One region of the Fictibacillus halophilus genome, then DNA from elsewhere that is predicted to be linked to it. Evidence: riboswitches for the same ligand, from Rfam matches in the RefSeq annotation. Region 1 holds a riboswitch; each other region holds the start of a gene.

Evidence for each region. Region 1 has a riboswitch for S-adenosylmethionine ahead of I5J82_RS07195 (bifunctional homocysteine S-methyltransferase/methylenetetrahydrofolate reductase). Riboswitches for the same ligand answer to the same signal wherever they lie in the genome.
Region 2: linked by a shared signal. The riboswitch ahead of I5J82_RS07750 (alpha/beta hydrolase) and the one ahead of I5J82_RS07195 (bifunctional homocysteine S-methyltransferase/methylenetetrahydrofolate reductase) in region 1 are both predicted to bind S-adenosylmethionine.
Region 3: linked by a shared signal. The riboswitch ahead of I5J82_RS16845 (LLM class flavin-dependent oxidoreductase) and the one ahead of I5J82_RS07195 (bifunctional homocysteine S-methyltransferase/methylenetetrahydrofolate reductase) in region 1 are both predicted to bind S-adenosylmethionine.
Region 4: linked by a shared signal. The riboswitch ahead of I5J82_RS01590 (PLP-dependent aspartate aminotransferase family protein) and the one ahead of I5J82_RS07195 (bifunctional homocysteine S-methyltransferase/methylenetetrahydrofolate reductase) in region 1 are both predicted to bind S-adenosylmethionine.

The regions. Positions count from the first base shown of each region.
Region 1 covers NZ_JAEACF010000001.1:1,391,836-1,394,950, forward strand. The annotation lists gene I5J82_RS07195 (bifunctional homocysteine S-methyltransferase/methylenetetrahydrofolate reductase) at 1-1,498, opposite strand, end outside; SAM riboswitch class I at 1,564-1,678, opposite strand; gene I5J82_RS07200 (NAD(P)-binding protein) at 1,680-2,318, opposite strand; gene I5J82_RS07205 (sirohydrochlorin chelatase) at 2,334-3,086, opposite strand; gene cobA (uroporphyrinogen-III C-methyltransferase) at 3,087-3,115, opposite strand, start outside.
Region 2 covers NZ_JAEACF010000001.1:1,495,809-1,498,923, reverse strand. The annotation lists gene I5J82_RS07755 (spore germination protein) at 1-905, opposite strand, end outside; SAM riboswitch class I at 1,066-1,189, shown strand; gene I5J82_RS07750 (alpha/beta hydrolase) at 1,308-2,114, shown strand; SAM riboswitch class I at 2,162-2,282, shown strand; gene I5J82_RS07745 (MetQ/NlpA family ABC transporter substrate-binding protein) at 2,412-3,115, shown strand, end outside.
Region 3 covers NZ_JAEACF010000001.1:3,302,721-3,305,835, reverse strand. The annotation lists gene I5J82_RS16850 (acyl-CoA dehydrogenase family protein) at 1-677, opposite strand, end outside; SAM riboswitch class I at 965-1,076, opposite strand; SAM riboswitch class I at 1,231-1,332, shown strand; gene I5J82_RS16845 (LLM class flavin-dependent oxidoreductase) at 1,448-2,836, shown strand; gene I5J82_RS16840 (MetQ/NlpA family ABC transporter substrate-binding protein) at 2,861-3,115, shown strand, end outside.
Region 4 covers NZ_JAEACF010000001.1:291,660-294,774, reverse strand. The annotation lists gene I5J82_RS01590 (PLP-dependent aspartate aminotransferase family protein) at 1-1,562, opposite strand, end outside; SAM riboswitch class I at 1,748-1,863, opposite strand; gene I5J82_RS01585 (hypothetical protein) at 2,040-3,115, opposite strand, start outside.

The DNA.
Region 1 (3,115 bases):
CTGAAAAAACAGGCTGACTGATAAAGTAATCTGCGCCATAAGCAATCTTTTTCTCCAACCGCTCAACCGCTTTATCGATGGACCGGATGTTAGGGTTAAATGCCGCTCCTACCGTAAAGGATGTTTTTTCTCCAAGCTCTTTACCTGAAAGTGATAACCCTTCATTAAACTGTTTGATGAGCTTGATCAGTTCGAAAGACGTGACATCATAAACAGACGACGCACCTGGGAAGTCTCCGACGCTTGCGGGATCTCCGGTAACTGCAAGTATTTCATGGATTCCATGCGTGTGAAGCCCCATCAAGTGAGACTGAAGGCCGATTAAATTTCTATCGCGGCACGTAATATGAACGAGCGGGCGAAGATTAAGTTGGGACTGCACAATCGATCCTAATGCAGAGTTACAAACACGTGGTGAAGCAAGCGAATTATCAGCGAGGGTAAGTGCGTCGATTCCCGCTTCTTTTAACGCCTTGGCTCCTTCCATAAAACGTGATGTATCTAATTTACGTGGTGGATCTAATTCTACAATAATGGATTGCTTCTTCTTTACTTCTTCACTTAGTGGTACGTATTTAGGTTTTGATGCAGACTGAATGACAATCTTTCGCTTTCTTTGCTTCACTTCTTTTTCTGTTACAGGCTCTAAGTTTTGAAGTTCACTTGAGAAGGCACGAATATGAGCAGGAGTCGTACCACAGCATCCGCCTAATAGACGAACACCTTGCTGCCTGAACAAATGGGCACATTCTTTAAAATAATCAGCGTCCCCTTCATACTTAAAACGGCCATCTGTATAAGAAGGAAGCGATGCATTAGGAAACGCTGAAAGATAAGCCCGATTTGGTAATGGAACTTCCTCAAGCGTCATCAGCATGTGATATGGCCCAAGACGACAGTTCAATCCCACGACATCAGCACCTAAGTTCTCAAGCCGGGTCAAAGCATCTGAAATCGGCGTCCGGTCCTGCATAAAGCCTACTTCCTGCAGTGACACTTGAGCAATGATTGGAAGAGACGTTTCTTTTCTAGCAATCTCTAAAACCGTTTCTAGTTCTTGCAGGTCATAATACGTTTCTAATTGAATGCCGTCTACATTCTCCATCAACAAACAATACAGCTGCTCACGAAAACTGCGCTTGATCTCATCAAGGGAGATGCTATTTGGTTTTATGCCACGTATTCCACCGATCGTACCTACAACATATTCACTTTGAGCTGCTTTTCGAGCAATTTGAACAGCGGCTTTATTGATCTCTTTTACGTGATCTTGAAGTCCGTAACGTTCTAGCTTCGAATAGTTCGCTGCATACGTATTGGTTTGAATGATATCCGCGCCTGCATCTAAATAAGCCCGGTGGATGTTATAGATCTGCTCTTCTTGAGAAAGATTTAACTCTTCATAACAAAAGTCAGATCCATACGAATACAGAAGTGTTCCCATCGCACCATCACCGATCAGTATCTTGTTTTGTTCTAAATCTGTGATTAAACTCATGATAGCCTCCTATATAAAAATAAAAAGCCTTCTATAAAAGAAGACTTTTTTTAAGCGTCGGGGTCTTCTTATCTTTACAAGTTCAGCAATTGAACTCGCAGGAATTAGCACCTTTTCAGCTTATAGCTGCTGGTTGCTGAGGTTTCATAGGGCCGCTCCCTCTACCTCTCTTGATAAGGGTCTATTCATTTATGGGTTCATTTACTAACTTCCGATCTATCTTCTTTACTAATTCCTGTTTATACGAGCGTTGTTTTTCTACATCATATAAAAAGGACCGATCTGTTAGCTTTGTTAATAAGTCTTTTCGATATTTTTCCGTATATTCCTTCTTAATGATGGATCTGCATTGGAATAAAAAATCTAAATACGTTTCATAGTCTTCACTGTATTTTTGCTGAAGCTCTTTTTTTATAGATTTTGATAGACTTGGACTAGCTCCAGAGGTGGAAACAGAGAGTATGAGTTTACCTCTTTTTACAACACTAGGAACAATAAAATTGCCAAGGTGCGGTTGATCCGCTATATTCACAAGCTGTTTAGAATTTGCCTGTTCTGCAATCCAAGAGTTAACCTCTTTGGAATTTGTCGCCGCAATGATTAGAAATGCTTTCTCCAAATCTTCACGTTTCACTTCTTCTTCAATCCAAGTCAGCTTTTTTTCTGCATGCCATTGCTGAATCTCGTTAACTACAGTTGGACTGATTACAGTAATTTTTGCTTCTTCATTCAATAAATCTTTAATTTTTCGATACGCGACTATTCCACCGCCTGCTACAACCACCGTTTTACCAGACAAGTTTACATGTATGGGATACATAGTATTCCTCGCTTTTTATGAAAATGCATAATTCTTTGTTTCAAGTGTTTCATTGATACGCGTGAGTAAAACATCTTTAAGAATAGGGTGGTAGCCGAGCGTCTCACAAAGAGTTACGTTTTGTGTGGTTCGTTTTTGATAACGAATTGTCGTTTGTTTCATCCCGTTTATTAATAGCCCTGAAAATAGAAGATAAGGCACAACGATGACTTGGTCAAATAACTCGCGACTATTCCATAGAGCCTCTTCAAAGCTCGGTTCTGAACCGGTTAGAAAACAAGCTTGTATACTAGGAATTCCGTAATGGTTTTGAACGTTAGACGCGATAGTCTCTAGGTCCCGCTTAACATCTTGATCGGTGCTGCCTCTGCCCACAAGCAGAATATGTGTATTTTCTCTCAAACTAACTGCGCTTTTGGTGATCTTCTCCCACAACAAATGCGAAATGGCTTTGTGTACACCGAATGGACGCCCGTAAATCACTTCAACTTCTGGATATTGATTCTGCAAGTGGTGAAGTTCTTTTGGAATATCTATTTTTATATGATTAGCACTTAGTAAGAACACAGGAATAACGGAGATACTCGTTGCTCCTTTTTGTATACACGTTTCAAAGCCTTGGGTGATAGAGGGTTCAGCAAGCTCTAAAAAACAAATCTCTTTAATGGGCACCTCAACTTGTGCCATACAAAGTCTCACAAATTCTTCCGCTTCCATACGTCCTTTGTTCAGTCTTGTACCGTGACAGATAAAGAGCAATGCCTTCATTTACAGAGCCTCTCTTACGGCAGCAAGCT
Region 2 (3,115 bases), 100 kb from region 1:
GTTGATAACACGGAAAACATAACAGCCATCAATCTGATCAAACGAAAGACGGAAGCGAGAATCCAATTCAAAAAATAATCCTCAAATGCCGAAAAGAACTCTACGATGGTAGTTGGACCAGTCAACGCATGTGGAGATCCGTCAGCCATAATCGCTACTTTACCTTCGGATAACACACTTGCTACTCGGTCTGGCCGCTCTGTATCTATTAGCTGGGGGAAAGGAGAGTTCTCATTGTCAGATATCATTTGATTGATATAAGAACTGTCTACAACATGGTCATATTCGATATCATTAACACGCTGTATTGCCGTGTTCACATTTTCTTCATCAGCAATTCCCTCGATATAAATGATCGCTACCCTTGTTTTTGAGAGTTTGCCAACTCTTACTTCCTTAACCGTAAATTCAGGAATGGGTAATCTTTTACGAATAAGGTTTAAATTCGTATCGAGTGATTCAACAAATGCTTCTTTTGGTCCTACTACGCTGAATTCAGTTTCTGGGATTGAAATCTGTCTGTTTTCGGTAGATAAACTAGGAACCAACAAACCTTCTGCATCTTCCTTATTCATTTGAATAAGAATATAGCCTTCTGTCACTTTGTTAGCAATGTCATGGATCTCATTCGTTTTTACCATTCCATCTAACGGCAGATGCTTTTGAATATCATCTAAGCTTTTTAGAGGTTTTTCTGTTATATATGGTAATAAATCACGATGTACAAATTCAGGGTTTACAAGGGTTTTATAGTACGAGATATAGAATGTACTGAGAGATGATTGCTTAACAGTAGAAAAGTCAGCTGAAGCCGTTAGCTTTTTCATTAGTTCAGGGAATGTCAATGTACCTTTTGTATGGTTGGATTTTGATTCTGGTTGTTTTTTTTTCTTAAAAAATCTCATTGAGATCACCCGTTCTTTATTCCGTCATGTAATATTACATTTTTTTTAGCATTTCCTCGTCACTTAATAATATTCTGTAGGGAATTCTGATTAGGACTCGTTATTTTCATTGACATCAATTAGCAAGTAGCCTATGATTATCCTTAAATTAATAATCTAACTCTTATTAAGAGCAGGCGGAGGGACTTAGCCCAATGAAGCCCGGCAACCATCGGCGAAACATAAACTTTGTTTTGACCGAAACGGTGCTAAATCTAACAGCAGTTTTTGCTGAGAGATGAGAGAACGAACGGATTGTATGTATGAAACCGTGTTCTCTAATTGAACATGGTTTTTTTGTGTTGATATCAATGGGTAATTACAATGACAGCTATCTCAATAAATAGAAAAGGAGTGGGTAATATGGTTACATCGGATTGTATATGGTGGAAGGATAGAAAATTGGCTCACACCATTCATTTCCCTCATGAAAATGGAGTAGGTGAAAAGAAGTTACCGTTAATCATTATTTGCCACGGTTTTACGAGTACACGGATTGGAGTAGACCGCCTGTTTGTTAAAACAGCTCAGGCACTCGTTGAACTTGGGTTTGCTGTATTGAGGTTTGATTATGCTGGATGCGGTGAGAGTGAAGGGGAATATGGAGAAAATGAGTTCGCTTGTTTTATTGATCAGACAAAGGAAGTGATTTCATATGGAAGAAAACTACCTAACATTGATCAAAACGCAATAACGCTAATCGGTCATAGTTTAGGCGGTGCTGTTGCGGTATGCACTGCAGCAGATGATGAAAGAATTAATAATGTGATCACATGGTCTGCTGTAGGAAATCCATTTGAAGAAATTAAAGAAATAGTTGGCTACAACGGCGAGCATCCCGTAATTGATCATTTAGGTTATACCATAACGGAAGAATTTTTACTTTCTCTTCAAGCTTATTCACCATTAGAAGACATCAAGCAGTTTAGTGGGAACGCGCTGTTCATTCATGGAACAGGTGATCAAGTTATTTCTTCAAGTTATTGTAAGGACTATTATGAAGAATCAAATAAGCGAAATGAAGGTGTCAGTGAAATGATACTTATAGAAGATGCAAATCATACGTATTCTTCTATCAGGCATTTTGACCAGCTCATCACTACTACTTCTGATTGGTTATTAAAATTTGTTACTACTTCGGTTCAGAATAGTTTGAAAAAAAGTGTTTGACATTAATCGAGATATCTGTAATAATACAAAGTAATTTGATAGGAATACTCTTATTAAGAGCAGGTGGAGGGAATTAGCCCTATGAAACCCGGCAACCATTTACATTGTACTTAGTATCAATGTGAAAACGGTGCTAAATCTAACAGTGGTCACACTGAGAGATGAGAGGAAAATCGGATTTTTTCGAGAAGCCTTCTGTCTCTTTCATGAGCACAGGAGGCTTTTTGCATGCCGAAACTTTATATAAGAATTCTTAACAAAGAAAAATTTAGAAATTAGGGGATAGGGGATCGAAACATGAAAAGGATCGTTCAAGTTTTACTCGCAAGTTTGGCAGTATTCGTATTAGCTGCGTGTGGCTCATCGACAAGTGGTGGAGAAAAAACAGAAAAGCTTGTAGTGGGAGCATCTAACGTACCGCATGCTGAAATTTTAGAAGAAGCGAAGCCGCTTTTGAAGGAAAAGGGAATTGATTTAGAAATAGTAAAATTCCAAGACTATATCTTACCGAACAAGTCGCTTTATGAAAAAGAAATTGATGCAAACTATTTTCAGCACATTCCATATTTAACACAGCAAGTAAAAGATAACCCAAAATACAAGTTTGAAAATGCTGGTGCGGTTCACCTCGAGCCGATGGGTGTTTATTCAAAGAGACATAAATCACTAAAAGACATTCCAGATGGCGGGAAAGTAATCTTAAGTAACTCAGTTGCTGAGCACGGTCGTATCCTTTCAATCTTTGAAGCAGAAGGTCTAATCAAACTAAAAGAAGGAAAAGGCTATGAAGCACAAATAAGTGATATTGTAGAAAATCCGAGAAAACTAGAGTTTGTGGCAGACATCGATCCAGGACTATTAACAAAGGCATATGAAAACGATGAAGGCGATGCGATTGTTATCAACACTAACTTCGCAATCGATGCAGATTTGAACCCTAAGAAAGATTCAATCGCCTTGGAAGGATCTGAATCACCATTCGCAAATATCATCACAGTGCG
Region 3 (3,115 bases), 1.9 Mb from region 1:
TCCTGGGGTACATAAACGTCTTTCAAAAGGAGGTCATCGCTTTTTGTCCCTCTCATCGAGATGCTATCCCAAGTCTCTTTTACAGAAACTCCTTTTTCCCGATGATTCACTAAGAAAAATCCTTTATGGTTGGTTTCTGAGAGGGTAGCTGTAACGATTGAGTAATCAAGGGCTTCTGCCATAGAAGTAAAAGCTTTGCTTCCGTTGATCAACCATCCGTCTGCTTTCTTGACTGCAATTGTAGTAGGAATACCGCCCCGAGAAGGACTTCCCGTCGCACGCTCTGTTTGTGCCAGGTTAATGAGTGCTTTTTGTTCAACAATTTTCCGGGTAAGATCAGCGAACGAGTTACCATTCCAATGCCGGTTTTCTGCCGCCTCTAAAAGAGTACCCAAATGCCACCCAAGAGAAAGAGCAGTAGGAGCATCCCCTTCAGCTAAATGCTCTTGAATCGTTAAGAACTCAACCAGATTTAACCCTTTACCACCATATTCTTTTGGAATGGTAAGAGAAAGAAAGCCTGCATCCTTCAAATCTTGAAAGTTCTCATAAGGAAAAACGCCTTCTTGATCTACAACACCTGCCCGATTCTTAAAAATTTCTTTCAGTGCTAAAGCGGTATTTATCGCTTCTTCAAAATGATTGATCTCAGTGGTTTTTCTCAAAGGTAAGCTCATGGTTCCCTCCTGATTTTTTTATCATGTAGTGATTTTTGTTTACATAGTTTTTATACTACAGTGACTTGTTGGTTGGAGTGTAAGGTGCGAGACTCCTGCGGGACAGGTGGGCAGGTGAGACACTTAAGAGTGAAACGAACGAATGTGGCTCACCGCCTGCCCCGCGGAAAGCGAGCACCTGAAACGGAAATCAACAGCTTTCAAGTACTTACTTTTAATAACAACAAACACAAAAAAGCCCTCTTTCAAAGACGAAAGAGGACGCAGATTCCATATGCTTACACGCTCTCTCATCTATCAGACATTCTAAAAACATCTGCTGGAATTAGCACCTTTCTTTTAACAAAGCGGTTGCTGCAGGATCGTAGGACCAGTTCCTCCCCTGACTCTTGATAAGATTTATTATTTAATTATTAGTCACCACTATAGAGGATAAAGCAAACCGCTGTCAACTAAAAACTGATTGTTAAGAAAATTATTTTATTTCTCTAAATTCCATTGACAGGCTATTTTTATTCCTGTATATTTCGTTACTAAATTGAATATTTTCGATTCCTTATCGAGAGAGGTGGAGGGACTGGCCCTTTGAAGCCTCGGCAACAACTATTTTTAGGACTGTGCCAATTCCAGCAGGCGAAAGCTTGAAAGATAAGAGGAGATCTATATACGTATGTTTATTTCACGTATTTTCAAACCTCTTCTCATTGCCGAAGAGGTTTTTTATTTTCTCTTGGAGCGGGTACAAAAAATTGGATATGGAGGAATGTATGTTGAGTAAAGAAATTTTGTTAAATGCGTTCGAGATGACAAGTGCCATGCACAATTCTCATGGCCTTTGGAAGCACCCGGAGAACAAGAGACATAGAAGTTATAAGGATCTGAACTATTGGATCGAGTATGCGAAGCTTTTAGAAAGAGGCAAGTTTGATGCTGTATTCTTTGCAGATGTGTTAGGGGTTTACGACGTTTATAAACAAAGCAAAGCTCCATCTATTCGTGACGGACTTCAAGTGCCTTTAAACGATCCGGCACTTCTCGTGTCGGCTATGGCTAGCGTAACAGAGAATCTGTCTTTTGCTGTGACGGTGAGCACAACGTATGAACAGCCGTTTGGCAACGCACGTCGTTTTTCTACGCTAGATCACCTAACAAATGGACGAATCGCATGGAATGTAGTCACTTCTTATCTGCCAAACGCGGCGAGAAATTTTGGACTGCAGAATATGATCAAGCACGATGAACGGTACAACATCGCGGATGAATACCTAGATGTTTCGTATAAGCTTTGGGAGAGCAGCTGGGAAGATGAGGCAGTTGTAGAAGATGTTGAAAACAATAAACTGGTGGATCCTGAAAAAGTCCATGAGATCAATCATGAAGGGCAATACTTCAGCGTTGAAGGACCTCACTTAAGCGAGCCTTCTCTGCAGCGGACACCTGTGATTTACCAAGCGGGAACGTCTGAGCGTGGTCGAGACTTTGCAGCAAAGCATGCTGAATGTATTTTTGTAGGTGGCCCGACGCCTGAGAGAATTCGCTTTTATGCGGATGATATTCGTAAACGCGCTATCAAACACGGTCGAAATCCAGAAAACATAAAGATCTTTTCTTTCTTAAACGTGGTGGTAGGAAGAACGACACAAGAAGCGGAGGAAAAGTTTAAAGCGTATGCAAGTGTTTGGAGTGCAGATGCAGCGAAAGCTCAATATGGAGCAAGTGGTTATGATATTGCTGAGTATGAAGAGTTAGATCCGGACCTTCCATTCTCGTACAATAAATCAACAGAAGGCGGACATTATAAAGCCGCTACGCTCACTACGGATGCTCCTAAACCGTTAACAGTGGGAGAGGTTTTAAATCGCTTCGAATCACCGGACAAAAGCTTTATAGTCGGCAATCCAGAAGAGGTAGCGGATGGCATTCAAAAGCAGTTTGAAGAGTCTGGCGTGGACGGCTTCAACCTAAATCACCTAGTAACACCAGGAGATTTAGAAGCTTTTGTAGAGCTTGTTGTACCCGTTCTTCAAGAAAGAGGATTATACAAAAAAGAGTACAACAGGGGCACCCTGCGTGAAAAATTATTCACACCCGGACAACCTTTGCTGCCTAGCGATCATCCGGCAGCTAGATTCAGACCGGTGTTAACAGAAAGTAAATAAAGAGTGAGTGAGGAGAGAAAACATATGAAACGATTGAATATATTCATCACAGCAGCTTTATTGATAGGTTTACTAGCAGGGTGTGGCGCATCGGGTGAAACAGAAAGTAAGAAGATCACGCTCGGCGCAACTGTGCCTTACAGCGACATGCTTGAAAAAGGCGTGAAGCCATACCTAGAGAAAAAAGGATACAGCGTTGAAGTGAAAGAGTTCAATGATTATGTACAACCAAACATCTCTTTAAAGAGCGGTTCATTAGATGCGAATTTGTTTCAGCAT
Region 4 (3,115 bases), 1.1 Mb from region 1:
AACGGAATGGATTTTAAATCTGGATATGCTTTTTCATCAAGTACTTCCGTTTCTCTTGGATTAACAGGAACGATTTTATAGCCAAGACGCTGCATTTTTCTAGCTAATCTATGGCTAGGTCTTGCTGGGTTGGAACTGAGTCCAACAATCGCTAGTGTTTTGGGACGCTGAATTTCCTGACCGTTCTCTACTGCTCTATATAGTGAGGATTGCAATGCCCAGCGGATAACACCTTCATCATTAATCGTGATCTCCGTATTATCCGATCCGATCCCTGTTGCCGTTTGTATCGCACGATCAAGATCATTCGTAAGATCTTTTACGGATTCAAGTCCAATCGATAACCGAATAAGTTCTTCTGTTACGCCAGTTGCTACTAATTCGTCTCCGCTCAGCTGCTGATGAGTGGTAGAAGCAGGGTGGATGATCAATGATTTTGCATCCCCAACATTTGCAACGTGTGACCATAATGAAATGTTGTTGATGACCTTACGACCTGCATCACGCCCACCCTTGATTCCAAAGTTTACGATCGAACCAAAACCATTGCTTAAATATTTTTTAGCAAGCTCATGACTTCTGTGCGAAGAAAGACCAGGGTATGAAACCCAATCTACCGCTGGATGTTTTTCCAGATATTCAGCCACTTCTTGTGCGTTTTTCGCATGTTTTTCCACTCGTAAGTGAAGTGTTTCTAAACCTTGTAAAAGAAGAAATGCATTGTGTGGACTCAAGCATGCTCCAAAATCTCTTAACAGCTGTACGCGTAATTTAGTCGCAAAAGCTAACGTTCCAAAGTCATTTGCGTATCTTAATCCGTTATAGCTGTTATCTGGCTCAGTGAATCCTGGATATTTCTCTGAGTTCCAATTAAAGCGTCCTCCGTCTACCACAACACCGCCAATGGCTGTTCCATGTCCGCCGATCCACTTTGTTGCTGAATGGATTACGATGTCCGCTCCAAAGCTTATCGGTTTTGTTACATATGGCGTTGCAAATGTATTATCAATAATTAGAGGTACACCGTTCTCATGCGCAATATCTGCCACTGCCTCAATATCTAATACGTTAAGACTCGGGTTACCGATCGTTTCAGCAAAAAATGCTTTCGTGTTTGGAGTAACCGCTTTTCTGAAATTCTCTGGATCCTCTGCATCTACAAACTTTACGTTAATTCCGTATTTCGGAAGAGTAGTAGAAAATAGGTTGTAAGTTCCTCCGTATAGATTCGTAGCTGCAATAATTTCATCTCCTGCATGTGCGATGTTTAAAACGGCAAGCGCGATTGCTGACATTCCAGAAGAAGTAGCTACAGCTGCAACCCCATCTTCTAGAAGAGCAACCCTTTTCTCGAAAACATCAACCGTTGGATTTCCGATTCGACTGTAGATATTTCCTGGCTCGTCGAGTGCGAAAAGGCTTTGCGCATGATCTGTATCAGAAAAAACATAGGAAGTAGTCTGGTAGACAGGTACTGCTCGTGATCCTGTCGTTGGGTCAGGCGCTTGCCCCCCATGTAATAGCAATGTTTCAATATCGTATCCATCAAAAGATTTTGTCATTATAATCGCTCCTTCTTATTATCCAAATTAAATCTATAGGAAAACTAGGGATAAAGATTAATGCTTTTCCCTTTTGCTATATTCGATTTTAAAAATGAAATAAGTGACTAAGTGATGTTTGTACGTGAAGTATGATAAGGGGAAAAAAGAAAAACCCCCTTCCTAAGAAGAGGGTTTTGGTCCTCCTCTTATCTTTCAGATCAAAAAAGATCTGTAGGAATTGGCACCTTTCCAAACCAAATGTGGTTTGTTGGTTGCCGGGCTTCATCGGGCCTAGTCCCTCCGCCTCTCTGGATAAGAGATATTCAAATTATGTTTAACACATTAACGTGCTGATGTTTGTTTTGTTCTTGAATAGGATTATAGAGTAAGATGTTTTAAAAAGTCAACCGTTTTTTGAAAAATCATAAAAGTAATACAATAGAATGAGTGTTCAACTGTCAGCTTTGAATTAAGATTATGCCCATGCTATGCCGGTTATGCTAATTTTGTTCCACTTTTTTCATCCAACCATTTAAACTCTTCGATCTTTTTTACAAGTACCGTTATTCGATTGGCAATTGCTTCTCTTTCTCCGTAACGAATTTTCTGTTCAGAGGTTAATTCATCAGTCTGAAGCAGATGCCAATGAAGAACAGTTAGATCAGTAAGTTGAATAAACTCTTCTTGTTTCACTCGACGCTTTATAGCTAGATCTCCATTAGAATAACCTTCTAAAAATCCATCAGCTATTCTTTTCAAACGGTCTTCAAATCGATCAAATTCATGTCGCGCATAACGCGGTGCATTAAAGAATGTTGGGAACAAGGTACGGTAATTATTAAGAAAATTCCCCGCGAGCGAATCTCCGCTATATAAGATTGGTACAGGATCGATCAAACAGACAGTACCATCTGAATGCAGCAATATATTCTCTGGAGATGTATCTTGATTAGTAAGTACAACCGTATGATTTTCGATCTCTCTATCTTCCATGCAGGCTTGAAGATCAACTAAAGCTGATGAAGAAATCGACCCCTCATACGTATCTATAAAATTCTTAAAATCATTTATGTAATCAGTGTTTTCTTTCTTCATAGATTCTGAAACATCTGAGTGGTATTTCCCTTCAATATGTTTTCCGTTCCATGAGAGATAACCGAACCCTTTTAAGCCATGATGTGCAGCATTCATCTTGCGAAAGAACTCACCAAGTTCTGCTCCGATATGAAACGCTTCTACAGCCGTTAGTTGATCAAGCTTGATCGCCTTTCCCGCATAAGATTCAACGGTAAATGTTCTGTCTTTTTCTACATGATAGTTGAAAAAAGCAGGGCAGATTCCTGGTTTAACTTGATTAGCTAGCTCATAATATGCTCTAGTCCCTGCATATTCTGAGTGAATGGCTTCTTCATCAAACTCAACGTTCCTTCCATAGGCCTCCGTTTTCGGAAAACGTACGACCACAGCATCCCCAGTGCGCAGCTGAACAAAATAAGCAAGATGCCAAGCTCCTTCACCTAAATATTGAACCTGAGTCGGATCTTTAAGTTCCTCTAACCCGCTTTTTTGCA